One region of the Azotobacter armeniacus genome, then DNA from elsewhere that is predicted to be linked to it. Evidence: riboswitches for the same ligand, from Rfam matches in the RefSeq annotation. Region 1 holds a riboswitch; each other region holds the start of a gene.
The links. A riboswitch is a leader RNA that binds a small molecule or an ion and turns the genes downstream of it on or off. The one in region 1 is predicted to bind cobalamin.
Positions count from the first base shown of each region.

Region 2: it holds a riboswitch for cobalamin, as region 1 does, so the genes downstream of both, cobW (cobalamin biosynthesis protein CobW) here and ACYVD0_RS12380 (cobaltochelatase subunit CobN) in region 1, are expected to answer to the same signal.
Region 3: it holds a riboswitch for cobalamin, as region 1 does, so the genes downstream of both, cobG (precorrin-3B synthase) here and ACYVD0_RS12380 (cobaltochelatase subunit CobN) in region 1, are expected to answer to the same signal.
Region 4: it holds a riboswitch for cobalamin, as region 1 does, so the genes downstream of both, btuB (TonB-dependent receptor family protein) here and ACYVD0_RS12380 (cobaltochelatase subunit CobN) in region 1, are expected to answer to the same signal.

Region 1 is NZ_BAAGYK010000080.1:3,256-6,958, reverse strand. It holds gene ACYVD0_RS12390 (DUF2970 domain-containing protein) at 50-268, opposite strand; gene cfa (cyclopropane-fatty-acyl-phospholipid synthase) at 289-1,452, opposite strand; cobalamin riboswitch at 1,763-1,899, shown strand; partial or broken gene ACYVD0_RS12380 (cobaltochelatase subunit CobN) at 1,916-2,641, shown strand; partial or broken gene ACYVD0_RS12375 (TRAP transporter substrate-binding protein) at 2,700-2,840, opposite strand; partial or broken gene ACYVD0_RS12370 (SMP-30/gluconolactonase/LRE family protein) at 2,846-3,101, opposite strand; partial or broken gene ACYVD0_RS12365 (NAD-dependent epimerase/dehydratase family protein) at 3,101-3,238, opposite strand; gene ACYVD0_RS12360 (lactonase family protein) at 3,628-3,703, opposite strand, start outside.
Region 2 is NZ_BAAGYK010000014.1:34,604-38,306, reverse strand. It holds gene cobN (cobaltochelatase subunit CobN) at 1-780, opposite strand, end outside; gene cobW (cobalamin biosynthesis protein CobW) at 882-1,931, opposite strand; cobalamin riboswitch at 2,030-2,221, opposite strand; cobalamin riboswitch at 2,280-2,522, shown strand; gene ACYVD0_RS03535 (CbtB domain-containing protein) at 2,732-2,872, shown strand; gene ACYVD0_RS03530 (CbtA family protein) at 2,880-3,587, shown strand; gene ACYVD0_RS03525 (cobalamin biosynthesis protein) at 3,580-3,703, shown strand, end outside.
Region 3 is NZ_BAAGYK010000014.1:46,701-50,403, forward strand. It holds gene ACYVD0_RS03575 (precorrin-8X methylmutase) at 1-215, opposite strand, end outside; partial or broken gene cobG (precorrin-3B synthase) at 225-1,586, opposite strand; cobalamin riboswitch at 1,638-1,872, opposite strand; gene cbiE (bifunctional cobalt-precorrin-7 (C(5))-methyltransferase/cobalt-precorrin-6B (C(15))-methyltransferase) at 1,946-3,169, shown strand; gene ACYVD0_RS03590 (precorrin-6A/cobalt-precorrin-6A reductase) at 3,166-3,703, shown strand, end outside.
Region 4 is NZ_BAAGYK010000082.1:55,479-59,181, reverse strand. It holds gene ACYVD0_RS12705 (C40 family peptidase) at 1-438, shown strand, start outside; gene ACYVD0_RS12700 (type 1 glutamine amidotransferase) at 464-1,171, opposite strand; gene ACYVD0_RS12695 (hypothetical protein) at 1,213-1,578, shown strand; cobalamin riboswitch at 1,658-1,894, shown strand; gene btuB (TonB-dependent receptor family protein) at 2,006-3,703, shown strand, end outside.

The DNA of each region.
Region 1 (3,703 bases):
CGCGCTGTACTTCTCGGACTTGGGTAGCCTTCATGCGATTGCCCTGCGCTCAGGGCTGGGCCAGGTGCAGCACCAGCTTAACCATGCCAAACAGGAGTAGCACGAGCAGCACGGTGAAGCCCACGCCCAGCAGGATGAAATGGCTGGGTTTGCCCCGGGCGAAGTCCCGTGCCCGGTTCTTGCCGCTCTGTACGCCGAGGGCGGCGGCCAGCACGCTGTGCAGCATCTGCCGGAGCGTTAGGGGCTTGTCGTCGTGGTCGTCGCCCATGGGGCCTCCATGACTCTGCTTCACAGGAGCGGACGCCGGTAGCCGCCGGGCACGCCATTCTTCGACAGCACGTACTGCCAGAGCTGGATGTTCCGGGCGCGGAAGGCGCCGGCGCAGGACAGCAGGTAGTAGCGCCACATGCGCCGGAATCTTTCCCCCAGCTCGGCGGCGAAGCGCGGCCAGGCTGCCTCGAAGTTGGCATGCCAGGCCATCAGGGTCCGGTCATAATCCGCGCCGAAACTGTGCTGATCCTCAAGGATCAGCAGGCGATCCAGCGCATCGCCGATCTGTCCGAGGGACGGCAGGTCGCCATTGGGGAATATGTAGCGATCAATCCAGGGGTCCGGGGTCGAGTGGCGCTGGTTTTTGCCGATGGTATGCAGGAGAAACAGGCCGTCGTCGGCCAGACAGCGGGCGGCGACCTCGAAGAAGCGGCGGTGGTTCTTGTGGCCGACATGTTCGAACATGCCGACGCTGACGATGCGGTCGAAGCGTCCCTGGATCTCGCGGTAGTCCTGCAGGCGGAACTCCACGGGCAGGTCGGCGTAGCGCTCCCTGGCCCAGGCCTGCTGCTCCCGGGAAACCGTCACGCCGACGCAATGCACGCCATGCCGCTCCGCGGCATAGCCCATGAAGCTGCCCCAGCCGCAGCCGATGTCCAGCACCCGCATGCCGTGCTCCAGGCCGAGCTTGCGGCAGATCAGCTCCAGCTTGGCCTCCTGGGCCTCGGCCAGACTGTCGGCGTTTCGCCAGTAGCCGCAGGTGTAAGTCATGCGCGGGTCGAGCATGGCCTCGTAGAAGTCGTTGCCGAGATCATAATGGGCCTCGCCGACCTTCCAGGCACGCCGGTGGTTCTGCAGGTTGAGCAGGCGTGAGCGGAGCGCATGGAAGATCAGCCGTGTCGGCTTCACCTGCTGGTCGATGCCGGTGTGCAACAGGCGAAAGAAGAATTCATCCAGTCGTTCCGCTTCCCAGGCGCCCTCCATGTAGGCCTCGCCCAAACCCAGATTGCCCTGGGCGAAGACCCGCTCGGGCACGCCGCCGGCCTTGAGCTGCATGTCCCAGGGCCGGTTGCCGCCGATGCGGATATCGGCCTGCTGCAGCAGCTCGACCGTCAGGCGGTGCAGGCTGGAGTCCCGCGAAAGATAGCCGGACCCAGCGTTAAACATGAATTCTCGGCTCATGGTTGTCCCACCCTTGGCTGGCTCTACCGGATCGGTCTCCGGGTGACACTTCGGAATCTGCCGGCTGCCTGTCAAGGCAATGCGCCCAAGCAAAGTCAGATTAGGCAGGGACTGGCACGACGGCCAATAATCCGCGGCAGGGGCGTCAGAAAACCGCCAGCGGACTGGCCGCGCCAAGATTGGCTCGGGTCGATCCGCAAGGGCTCTGGCGGCTTGCCAGTGTCCGGCCGGCAGCTCCTTGCCCCCCTTGAGGCATTGCGCTTGCTCGCCGTCACCCGCCGCGTAAGGTGCGCCCCTGCCGGCCCTTGGCCGGCAACATGGAGAGTGCGGTGCCCGGATCAGGATCTGGGGTAAATGGGAAGGAAGTCAGTCCAAGCTGACGCTGTCCCCGCAACGGTAGGACCGTTTCACGGTCGAGCCCGACACCAGCCCGCTCTCCCGAAGCAGGCCGCGGTGGGCGGCCGTGCGGTCGCCAGCCCTGGTCGTTCTGCGCCTTGCCGCCGGCGCTGCGTCCGTTTCGCGTGCCCGCCGCCTTTCGACCCGGGACTGGGCATGTCTTCTCTTTTCCTCCGCCGCTTTGGCTTGGGCCTGCTGCTCGGGCTGCTCGTCCCCGGAGCCTCGGCGGCGCAACTCAACGCCATCGTTTCACGCTACAGCGCGGCCGAATTCGCCAGCGCCGTCGCGCAGTTCCAGCAGCACCATCCGTATTGGCAGGTCAGCGCGCGCACTCCGAAGCAGCTCGCCGGGCTCGACGAGCTGGCACTGCGCGCCTGGTTGGGCGAGGGGGCGGGCGCTGCTCGGCGTCGGCCTGTTCAGTGCCGAGGTGGAGCGCCTGGGACCGCTGCTCGGCCAGGTCGCGCCGGCGGACAGCTTCCTCGACAACATCGCCGCTCTGCTGGCCTGGCTGGCGGCCCGCCATAACCCGGATGTGAAGGTCCCGGCTGTGCAGGCGCGTCCGGGCCGCGAGGAGGTCACCGGGCTGTTCGAGCAGCTGAACGTGCCGGTGTTCAAGGGGCTGCGCCTGGAGGACCGCAACGAAACCGGCTGGCAGCTGTCCGGCGATGGCCTGGCGCGCGACAAGGTGCACTACCAACTGGCCATGCCCGAGCTGCAGGGCAGCGGTCAGGCCATGGTGCTGGCGGTCTGGCACGAGCGCCAGAGCGATTCGCTGTCGGGCATCCGCTTCGGCGTCGCCGCGCCGCTGCCGGCGCAGCTCGATGCCTTCGCCGCGCGCATCCAGCGTTGGCACTCCAGGTGCGCCTGGACATCACCAGCAGCTCGGGAACGATCAGGTGGCCGGTCAGCCTGTAGTAGGAGGCCGCCTTGTGGTGGTTGTGGGAGAACATGGTCGGCGGGTTGTTCTCGGCGCCGTCGATCACTCCGCTCTGCGTCCACCGTCGGGACGGCCAGGATGGCGCTGTATGTCGACGAACAGCCGGCGGTTGTGCGGGGCACCATCGTCTTCGTCGTAGTCGAAGGCCCAGATGGCCTGCACCGAGGGGGCGAGTCGGACAGGTACATCGTCCGCTCGTCGGGGCTGAAGTCCAGGCCGTTGGGACGATGAGATCGCCCTGCCAGGGTTCCAGCGCTGCGCCACCGGCTCCGCCGACGAAGCGATAGAGCGCGCCGAGCCGGTGTCCGGCAGCCATGCCATGGGAGCGATATCGGACAGGCGGAGGATGTGGGCGTAGGGACGCAGGCTTTCCCGCAGGACCGTCCCCAGGACGCCGGCCGCGCCGGTGAGCAGGAGACGATCGAGGGCGGGGCTTGATGCAGGATGGGGCATGGCTGAGATCCACTCTGATTGTTATTATTTTTGGGATTGTCATGTGTCGTCGTATGATAAGACGAAATTGTCGACTGCTCCCGCAGGCTTTGTCAACGCCGCGCGGGGGGCTGAAGATAGTGAGTGGGTGGCGCCCGGTTATTGTGCAAAAGGGCTGTCCGCTCGGGGCCGGTAGCATTCACATCGGACGATCGGCGGCAGATTTCGCGCGATTGTCGTTTGCTGCAGGTAAGTGCGGAGGGGCGGCTGGTCGCTATGAGCTTTGTCATGTGATGACTTGGCTTGTGGCGGCTTGCGTCTGTCTGTTGCTCGTTTGCTGGCCCACGGTTTCACAGGTCTTGGGTGAGTGGAGCGGTGGCCAGCCTGTCAGTCAAGCTGGCCGCGACGACTCAGGGACTGGTAGTGAACTTCACATCGGAAGGCGAATGGAAGGGCAGGGTCTGGGTGATTTTTCCCGCCTTGCCG
Region 2 (3,703 bases), on a different contig from region 1:
CGCCGTCCCGCTCTCGTCCAGCCAGTGTTCGACCTGCGCCAGACAGGCCGATTCCTTCAGGCTGGCCACGGCGATCGGCAGCGGGTTCAGCCCCTGGGCCTGCAGGCGCTCGCAGAAGACGTCGACGAAGGCGGTGTTCGCTGCCTGAATATGGGTGCGGTAGAACAGCAGCGCCGCCACCGGCCGCCCCGGTTGCCACCAGGCCTGCCACTGCGCCAGCGTGGCCTCGCCCTGCGTCGGGTGATAGAGCACGGTACGCGGCAGAGCCCTGGGCTCGCCCCAGCGGTAGTCGCGGTCCAGCCAGCGACTGGCGATGCAGTGGAACAGCTGCAGCGCATTGTCGCGGCCGCCTTGGCGCAGGTACTGCCAGAGCCGTTCGCTGTCCTCGGCGGAGACGTTGCCCAGGCCGCTCAGCTCCGGGTCGGGGCTATCGTCGCCGGGCACCAGGATCAGCCGGGCGCCGTTTTCGGCCAGCTCGACCAGGCGCTCGATCCCGTAGCGCCAGTAGCTCACGCCGCCGTGCACCGAGATCAGGATCACCCGGGCGTGGCGCAGCACCTGCTCGACGTAGAAATCCACCGAGGCATGGTTGGGCAGCTGCGCCGGACTGGCCAGGCGCAGGCTGGGATAGTCGTCCGGCAACGTGCGGGCCACCTCGGCAAGCAGCGACAGGTGCGAGTCGCCGGTGCAGAGGATCACCAGCTCGGCGGGCGTCTGCTCGAGGTCGGCGATGCTGTCGGCCGGCAGCTGGACGCCGGGCTGGGCGCGGAGCAGGTGCATCAGTCAGCACCTGCCCGTTCGTAGGAACGAGCTTGCTCGCGAAGCTTTTAGTGCTCTGTTGTTCGCGAGCAAGCTCGCTCCTACAGGGTGGGTTCTCATCCTCACATCAGCGCCGCCTGAAGCTCGCCAATGATTGCGGCCCTGTCCAGCTGCTGGCCGATCATCACCAGCCGTGTAGCCCGCGCCTCGCCGGGCTGCCAGGCACGATCGAAATGCCTGTCGAAGCGCTGCCCCACGCCTTGCACCACCAGCCGCATCGGCTTGCCGGGAATGGCGGCGAAGCCCTTGATCCGCAGTATCCCATACCGCGCCACCGTATTCCTCAGCGCGGCGAGCAGACGCTCCTCCGCCACTTCCGGCAGGGAAAGGTCGAAAGAGTCGAATTCGTCGTGATCGTGATCCTCGTCTTCCAGGTCATGATGGGTCTGGCGGCCGTCGATGTGCAGCTCGGTCTCGCTGCTCAGTCCCAGCAGCACGTTCAAGGGCAGCTCGCCGCCATGGGCCTCGATCACCTTGACTGCTGGCGGCAGTTCCTCGGCGATCTCGGCGCGTACCCTTTCCAGCGCGGCGGCATCGAGCAGGTCGGCCTTGTTCAGCACCACCAGATCGGCACTGGCCAGCTGGTCGGCGAACAGCTCGTGCAGCGGCGACTCGTGATCCAGGTTCGGGTCCTGCCGGCGCTGCGCGTCCACCTGCTCGGGGAAGGCGGCGAAGGTGTCGGCCGCCACGGCCGGGCTGTCGACCACGGTGATCACCGCGTCCACGGTGCAGGCATTGCGGATTTCCGGCCAGTTGAAGGCCTGCACCAGCGGCTTGGGCAGGGCCAGACCGCTGGTCTCGATCAGGATGTGGTCGAAGTCGCCGCGACGAGCCACCAGCTCACGCATCACCGGGAAGAATTCTTCCTGCACCGTGCAGCACAGGCAGCCGTTGGCCAGTTCGAAGACACGCCCGTTGGCCTCTTCCTCGGTGCAGCCGATGGAGCATTGCCGGAGAATTTCGCCGTCGATGCCGAGTTCGCCGAACTCGTTGACGATCACAGCGATGCGCCGGCCCTCGGCATGCGCCAGCATGTGCCGCAGCAGGGTGGTCTTTCCGGCGCCGAGAAAGCCGGTGACAATAGTGACGGGAAGCTTGGCGAGCGATTTCATGGTTGGCCCTGCATGGATCGTTGCGGATCAGCGGGCAGGCGGGAACGGACAGGCGCATGGAGAAGCACCGGCCAGCACCACCGGATCACCCCGCCCAGTTGTCATGGATGTTCGAGGCAGGTCTCCTGGCTGACGGCCTGCGCAATGCGCATGTTCCTTCGCCTTCCCGCTTGGCGCAGTGGCATATCGAAGGGTTTGAAGCCGTATACAGTTGCGGGGGCAGCCACGGCTCGACCGTGTTCCCTCTTAGCTCCGCGCGATGGCGGAGAACCTCGAAACCGGAAAGGCTACGCAGAGTCCCCGGGCGGGTCAATCGCCGCAGTTGACGCTCGCGCCGGCCCGTGCTCAGCTAGAAAGACAGTTTCAGGTGTCTCGCGCGCCGAGCGCGAGGTGAAACGGGAAGCCGGTTCGAGTCCGGCGCTGCCCCCGCAACGGTAAGTGTACGAGGGGTCGATGTAGCCACTGTGCCCTAGGTTCGCCGAAGATCAGTTGCGCAAGATCTCGCGGACCGGGACGCATGGGAAGGCCGACCCGACCGCCCCCATGACGGACGTCACGAGCCCGGAGACCGGCCTGAAGCCCTGTTGGCAACCCGCGGTGGGCGGGCGCACACCGGAATCCAGGCGCTTCAGTGGCCCGGACTCATGTCGCGCACTCCTTCCGCCTCACTCACAGTCACGGAAGGTCATACCATGTCCGCTACCGCTACCGCTACCGCTACCGCTACCGCTACCGCTACCGCTACCGCTACCGCTACCGCTACCGCTACCCTATCCTCTTCCGCCTCGGCGGCGCTCCCCCTGTCGAAACGTATTACCCTCGCCGTAGGCAGCTTCCTGCTCGGTGCGGTGCTGATCTTCTTTGCCGGCTTTTCGCCCGTCGAGGCCCTGCACAACGCCGCTCACGACACCCGCCACAGCGCCGCCTTCCCCTGCCACTGAGAGCCCCATGATCAAGCGCATCGCACGAACCGCAGGGTTCGCCGGGCTGCTCGCCGCCCTCCTGCTGACCCTGCTGCAGAGCCTCTGGGTGACGCCCCTGATCCTTGAGGCGGAAACCTACGAAAGCGGCGGGCCCGCCATCGTCGAGCGCAGCCATGCCGCGGGGCACGGCTATAATCACGGCCATGCGGACGGGCACGTCCATGAAGGCTGGGCGCCCGAGAATGGCTGGCAGCGGACCCTGGCCACGGGGCTGAGCAATCTCGTCGTGGCGGTTGGCTTCGCCCTCATGCTGGCCGGCCTGTTCACCCTCCGCGCACCGGGGAAAACCTGGAATGGGCTGCTATGGGGGCTCGGCGGCTTCGCCACCTTCAGCCTGGCGCCTTCGCTCGGCCTGCCGCCGGAGCTGCCGGGTACCGAGGCGGCCGATCTGCTACTGCGCCAGTACTGGTGGATCGGCACCGCCGTAGCCACCCCCATCGGCCTGGCCCTCATCGCCTTCGCACGATCCTGGAGTCTGCGCATCGCCGGTGCCGTGCTGCTGGCGATTCCGCATCTGATTGGCGCACCGCAACCGGAAGTGCATACGAGTCTGGCCCCCGAGGCACTGGCCAACCAGTTCATCCTCGCCTCGCTGGCAACCAACGCGCTGTTCTGGGCCGCACTGGGGCTCTCGGCAGCCTGGCTGTTCGGTCGCGACAGCCGCAATGCCTGAGCCCGGTAAGGCGGCATGGGTGCATGTCGCCGGCCTCGGCTGTCGCCGGGGCTGCACCCTGGAATCACTGCTGGTGCTGCTGCATGCGGCATTGGACGAAGCCGGCCTGCGGCCCG
Region 3 (3,703 bases), on a different contig from region 1:
ATCGGCGCCCCGGCGGCCAGCGCGGCCCTTCCGTAGGCACCGGCACCGGGGGAGAAACGCAGCTCGTCGACGACATCGACCATGCCGCAGGCATGGATCACCCGCACGGCGAGCTTTTCCAAGTCCGCCGGAATGGTGTCGAGCCGCGCTTCGGCGCGGATGATGGCAAAGGAGTTGCGATAGATTTCCTGACCATCGCGGATGTAATCGATCATCGGTTGTCCTGAGGCAAGCCAGTCGGCGGCTTCGTCGATGCTGAGTGAGTCAGCCAGCAGATGGCCGAAACCGGCCCCGCTGGCACGGCGTTGATAGATCTGGTAGCGCCCGCCGGGCTGGGCCAGCAGGGTATGGGGCGCGACATGGGCAGCGGCGCAGGAGCGCGGGCAACCGCTCAGATGTACCTGGGGCCTTGCTGCGCCTTGGCCCAGTCGATGGGCCAGGTGCAGCGCGTCGGCCTTGGTGTCGGCCAGGCCCTTGGCGCAGCCTGCGGAGCCAGTGCAGGCGATCAGGCCGGTCAGGGGGTCGCTGCCGTCGACATGCAGGCCGATCACGCCGAGTTGTCGTAGGGCCTCGGCGGCATGCGCCTGGGCCACGTTCGGCAGCATCAGGCCTTGCCAGGGTGTGAAGCGCAGGGTGCCGTCGCCCCGGCTGCGGGCCAGCTCGGCGAGTGCGTGCAGCTGCGAGGCATTCAGGCGGCTGAGCGTGGGCACGGCGCCGAGCAGGAACAGGCCGGGCTGGCGCTGCGCGAGGATGCCCAGCGGCGCGGCTGTCGTCGTCCGGGCGCGACGCCAGTCCAGCACCGCCGGCTCGCGGCTCAGTGCAAAGGCCAGCCGGGACTGGAGGCGTTCCAGGAAGGCCTCCATCGGCAGATTCGCCAGCAGATGGCGCATGCGGGTCTGCTCCGGCTGCGCCAGCTCCAGGAACAGCACGAGCACGGCTTCCACCAGCGCAGGCGCCTGCTTCAACGGCACCGCAGCCAGGGGGGCATCGGTCGGGCAGCCGGCCAGGCCGAAGGCCAGCTGCGTGCCGCCAGGCATCAGCGCGAGCCAGAGATCGTGGGGGTGGTCGAGCATCGCCAGGCGTTCGCCACCGTCCAGTTGCAAGGCGAACTTCGGCGACAGGGAATGGAAGGCGGGACGCGCCTGCAGCAGTTCGAGGATCGCCTCGGCCAGCGGTGCAACGTCCGCCTCGCTGTTCGGGTCGAGACCCAGGGCAGGGCTCACCAGCAGGTTGCGCACGTCGTCGGCGCCCGGTGTGGCGGGGCCGAGGCCGGCGGTGAGCAGGGCGGCGATCAGCGGCGCCTCATGCCCCGTGCGGACGCCGCGCAGCTGCAGATTGCTTCGATTGGTCAGTTCGATCACGCCGCTGGCATGGCGGCTGGCGGCTTCGCCGATGGCACGGGCCTGATCGGCCCCGAGGCGTCCGCAGGCCAGCTTGATGCGGCAGATGCCGCCGTCCAGCGCCGGCACGATGCGCAAAAGCCCGGGGCATGCCGAAGGGCGCGGAGCAGGGGAAAGAGCACTGCCGAGGGTATCTTCCACGAGGTCACACCTTGCAAAAAGACGCGGCGACCGGACCTCTAGCATCATCCCTCGAAGACACTATGGCATCGGTACACCCCGCCCGATGTTGGCACTCGCGACCAGCGTTCGTCGGCAGGTCTCCTGGCTTGCAGGTCAGGGGTCGGCGCTGCCTTCCCGGTCATCCCAGTGGCTTCGGTGCGGCGGACTCGCTGCTTACAGTTGCGGGGGCAGCCACGGTTGGGCGCTTTGTCCTTCCGTGTTCCCTCAATGGCCCGTTGGGGCGTTTCGGCTCGAGGCGGCCGCCTGCGAGTCCGAAGCGCCGGTCAGGGCACCGACGAAGGCGGTATTATGCCGGTTTTGTCCGGCCCGATGACAAGCTTCCGGCAGGAGGCGCAGCGGCCTTTCATCGCGAGGAAACATCCATGACGCCCTGGCTAGCCGTGATCGGCATCGGTGAGGACGGCTACGCCGGGCTCGGCAAGCGTGCCCGCCGGGCCCTGCTGGAGACCGGCCTGATCGTCGGCGCGCCACGCCAGCTGGCGCTGCTGCCGCCGTGTATCCGCGCCGACCGGCTGGAATGGCCGCGACCGTTCTCCCTGGTCCCGGTGCTGGAACGGCGCGGCACGCCGCTGTGCGTGCTGGCCAGCGGCGACCCCATGCTATTCGGTGTCGGTGCGAGTTTGGCGCGCGTGCTCGACCCCGCCGAGATGTGCGTGTTGCCGGCGCCCTCGTCCTGTTCGCTGGCGGCAGCCAGGCTCGGCTGGGCCTTGCAGGAGCTGACCCAACTGTCGGTGGTGGCCCGTCCGGTCGCGGCGCTGAACCGTCACGTGCATGCTGGCGCACGGCTGTTGATCCTGAGCAACGATGGCAAGAGCCCGGCGGCCATTGCCGCGCTGCTCCGCGAGCGAGGCTTCGAGGCCAGCCGCCTGAGCGTACTGGAGCACTTGGGCAGCGAATCCGAGCGACGCATCGACGGGCTGGCCGGGAGCTGGTCGATCGAGGAGACCGCCGCGCTCAACTTGGTTGCGGTGGAATGCATTCCCGGTGACCAGCCGCGTCATCTGCCACAAACCTCTGGCCTGCCCGACGATGCCTACCGGCACGACGGCCAGCTGACCAAGCGCGACGTACGCGCCATCACCCTGGCGCGCCTGGCACCCTTGCCGGGACAGCTGCTGTGGGATGTCGGCGCCGGTTGCGGTTCCATCGGCATCGAGTGGATGCGTGCTCACCCGAACTGCCGCGCCATTGCCATCGAGATGGACGAGGGGCGCCAAGGGCTGATCCGGCACAACCGTGACGCCCTCGGCGTGCCGGCGCTGCACCTGGTCGCCGGCGCCGCGCCCCAAGCCCTGGACGGCCTGGAAAGTCCGGATGCGATCTTCATCGGCGGCGGGGTGACCGTTCCCGGTGTGCTGGAGCAATGCTGGGAGCGGCTCAAGCCTGGCGGCCGGCTGGTGGCCAACGCGGTGACGATCCAGAGCGAGGCGCTGCTGGTCGGCTGGCGCGAGCGGCACGGCGGCGAGCTGACCCGCATCGCCATTGCCCAAGCCAAGCCGCTCGGCAACTTCGACACCTGGCGCTCGGCATTGCCGGTCACGCTGTTGGACGCGGTGAAGCCATTGGTGCAAGAGGACGCGCCATGACCCGCCTGCTGCTGCTCGGCGGCGTCGGCGAGGCGCTGGCCATCGCTCGCCGGCTCGGTCCGTCCCATGTCTACAGCCTGGCGGGCCTCGGCAAGGTCCCGCAGGATCTCGCCTGCCAGGTGCGTGTCGGCGGTTTCGGCGGAGCCGAGGGGCTGGCCGACTTCCTGCGCCAGGAGCGCATCGACCGGCTGCTGGACATGACCCATCCCTATGCCGCGCAGATCAGCCACAACGCCGCCCTGGCCGCGCGCATCGCCGGTATTCCCTGCTGGGCCCTGAGACGGCCCGGCTGGCAGGCGGGGCTGGGGGACGACTGGCGCGAAGTGGCGGACTGGGCCGGGTTGATGGCCGCGCTGAGCGGATTCCGCCGTCCCTTCTTCACCTTGGGCCGGGAGGTGCTGGCGCATCTGGACGAGGTACCGCGCGGGCAGTTCTGGACGGTACGCGTGCTCGACGCGCATTCCAGCGCGCCGCGTGCCCGGGTCATCGGAGCACGCGGGCCGTTCCGTCTGGAGGAGGAGCGCGCGCTGTTCG
Region 4 (3,703 bases), on a different contig from region 1:
GATACCCCGCCCGACGGCGGCCGCCCTTCGCCGGCGGCGGAGGACGTGCTGGTCCGTGCCCTTGGACTGGTCGGCACGCCCTATCGCTGGGGCGGCAACACCCCGGATTCCGGTTTCGACTGCAGCGGGTTGATCGGCTATGTCTACCGCGAGGCGGCGGGCATCCGCCTGCCGCGCTCGACCCGCAAGATGATCGCCATGGGCGCGCCCAGCGTGCGTCCCGAGGCCTTGCACAGCGGCGACCTGGTGTTCTTCGCCACCGACGGCGGCCGCCGGGCCAGCCATGCCGGCATCTATGTGGGCGAGGGGCGTTTCGTGCATGCGCCTTCCCGTGGAGGTACGGTGCGCCTGGACAGGCTGGCCGATGGCTACTGGCACAGCCGCTATCTGGGGGCCAGGCGCGTGCTTCGCGCCGTGCCCGTGGCGCGTCAGCCCTGACCGATCGGATTAACAGAGCAGGCCGTTAGGCCAGCCCGGCGAGCCAGTCGCGCAGCACCTGCTGCCCGCAGCGGCGCAGCTCTTCCCCCGCGTCCTTTGCCTGTCGGCGGATCTCCACCGGATCCACCTTGGCGGCAGAGAGTTCTGCCGCATGGCCGATCAGCCACTGTTCGATCCGGGCGGGATCGGCTTCAAGATGAAACTGCAGGCCCAGTACGGTATTGCCGAGCATGAACGCCTGGTTCGGGCAGATGTCGGTTCGGGCGAGGCGGGTGGCGCCCGGCGGCAGTTCGAACATGTCGCCATGCCAGTGCAGCACGGTGCCGTTGTCGCCCAGATGGCCGATACAGCTCGCGGTGCCCTCCGCCGTCAGCCGGAGGCTGGCGAAGCCGATTTCCTTGACGCCCATCGGCGCGACCTTGGCCCCCAGGGCGCGGGCGATCAACTGGGCGCCCAGGCAGATGCCGAGCAGGGGCTTGCCGCAGCGCAGTCGCCTGGCAAGCAGCTCCAGCTCCGCCAGCAGGAAGGGGTAGGTGGCCTCGTCGTAGGCACCGATGGGCGCGCCGAGGACCACCAGCAGCTCGGGTGACTCGACATCCAGCGCGGCCAGTTCACTGGTGGACATGATCCCGGGGTCGACATAACGGATGTGATAGCCGGCCTCCTCGAGCACGGGTGCGAAGACGCCGAGATCCTCGAAGGCGACGTGGCGGATGGCGATGACGGTTTTCATTCCTGTACCGGTTCCAGGTTGTGGGTGTAGGAAGGCACCCTATGCCAAGGGCCCGATGGCTGTCGAGATGGCCGGGCTTCACGACGATTCCCAGGCTGGCCCGCGAAGGCACAGTCACCCGCCACCCCTTCCACTCCAGGAGCTTCTACATGCACGACACCATCCCTGATCTCGCTCGCCGCCTGCGCAACTGCAGCCGGTTGGCGATCTTCACCGGCGCCGGGGTGGCCGCCGAGGGTGGCATTCCGACTTCGGCCGCGGATCTGCCGTTTCTGGCCAAGCGCCGCGGCGCCTTCGTGGTCGAGATCAACCCGCAGCCGACCCCGCTCAGCCGGCACGCCGACCTCTGCCTGCACGGCCCGGCCGGCAGCATCCTGCCGTCGCTGCTGGCCGCTCTGGGGGGCTGAGCGCCTGCACCGGCATCATGAGTGGATCTCATGACGCCGGGCAATTCGTCTCATTGTGCCCGGCCGGCGTTTCCACTACCCTGCGCGCCTCGCTTCAGGTGCCCTTCGCACGAAGGGTGAAACAGGGAAGCCGGTGCGTTCCGCGATGATCCGCGGCACAAGGCCGGCGCTGCCCCCGCAACGGTAGACGAGTCGCGAAACCGCCGTAAGGCCACTGTGTCCCGCATGGGCATGGGAAGGCGTGGTTTCGGAAGCTGCAGCATCACGCCGCACTTCGCTCGTGAGCCCGGAGACCGGCCTGTCGCGATCCATGGCGGCGTGGAGGGCGCTGCGGGCTGGCGGGCCTTCCCGGTTCGCTGTCTGTTCGAGTTCTCCGCCTGCTTTCGCAGCCTTCAGGCCGTGCGGGTGGCGCGGCGGAGAACCCATCTTGATTCGCAAGCCCAGTTTCGGGCCGGCGGCGTTCGCGCTGCTGTGCCTCTTTTCCCTTTCCCCGGCCCAGGCGGCCGACGACTCCCTCGCCCTCGACGCGACGGTGGTGACCGTCGCACGCAACGCCCAGACCCTGCGCGACAGCCTCGCCGCGGTGAGCCTGATCGAGCGCGACGACATCGAGCGCAGCCAGGCGCAGTCGGTGCCGGAGCTGCTCAAGCGGGTGCCGGGGGTGTCCATCGCCAACAACGGCGGGCCGGGCAAGAACACCTCCGTTTACCTGCGTGGCACCGAGTCCGACCATGTGCTGGTGCTGATCGACGGCGTGCGCGTCGGCTCGGTGACCACCGGCACCGCCGCCTGGCAGGATTTGCCGGTGGAGATGATCGAGCGCATCGAGGTGGTGCGCGGACCGCGCTCCAGCCTGTACGGCTCGGAGGCCATCGGCGGGGTGATCCAGATCTTCACCCGCAAGGGGGGCGATGGCGCGCCCAAACCCTTCTTCTCCGCCGGCTACGGTACCCACGACACCTACACCGGTAGCGGCGGGGTTTCCGGCGGCAACGCGCACGGCTGGTACAGTCTCGCCCTGAGCAGCGAGGACACCGATGGCATCAGCGCGAAGAGCCCCGGGACCAGCGGCTACGAGAACGACGCCGACGGCTACCGCAACCACTCCGCCGCGCTGCGCGCCGGCTGGCGCTTCGACAACGGCCTGGAGCTGGAGGGCACCTTTCTGCGCGCCAAGTCGCACAACGACTACGACCAGGTGAACCGCCGTGGCACCGCCGGTTTCTCCGCCAATGCCGACGGCGAGCAGAGCGTGGTCAGCGGCCGCGCCCGCTTCAGCCCGCTGGCGTTCTGGCAGGTCAGCCTGCAGGCCGGACGAAACGAGGACAAGTCCGACACCTACCAGGACGGCGGCTTCTACTCGCGCTTCGACAGCCGCCGCGACAGCGCCAGCTGGCAGAACGACCTGACCCTGGCCGAAGGCCACATCCTCACCCTGGGCGTCGACTACCAGCGCGAGGAGGTCAACGGCACCACCGACTACGACGAGGACTCCCGGGAAAACAACGGCGCCTTCATCCAGTACCTTGGCGAATACGGCCGCCACGACTGGCAAGTCTCCCTGCGCCGCGACAACAACGAGCAGTTCGGCCAGCACGAGACCGGCAACATCGCCTACGGCTACGCCCTGAGCGACGCCCTGCGCGTCACCCTCAGCTACGGCAGCGCTTTCAAGGCGCCGACCTTCAACGAGCTGTACTATCCCTTCTACGGCATCGCCGACCTCGAGGAGGAAACCTCTCACAGCTTCGAGGTTGGTCTGTCCGGCGTGCACGGCTGGGGCCACTGGTCGCTGAACGCCTACCGCACCAAGGTGGACGACCTGATCGTCTACGATTCTTCCATCGAAGGGCCGGCGAACATCGACGAGGCGCGCATCCGCGGCCTCGAGCTGGAGGTTGGCAGCCGCTCGTTTGGCTGGGACTGGAGCGCCAACTACAGTCTGCTGGAGCCGGAGAACAGCGGCTCGGGCGCCAACGACGGCAACGAGCTGCCGCGTCGCGCCTCGCAGATGTTCAACCTGGAGCTGGATCGGCGCCTCGGCGATTTCGCCGTCGGTGCCACGCTGCATGCCGAGGGCCGGCGCTACGACGACGTGGCCAACGACAACGAGCTGTCCGGCTAC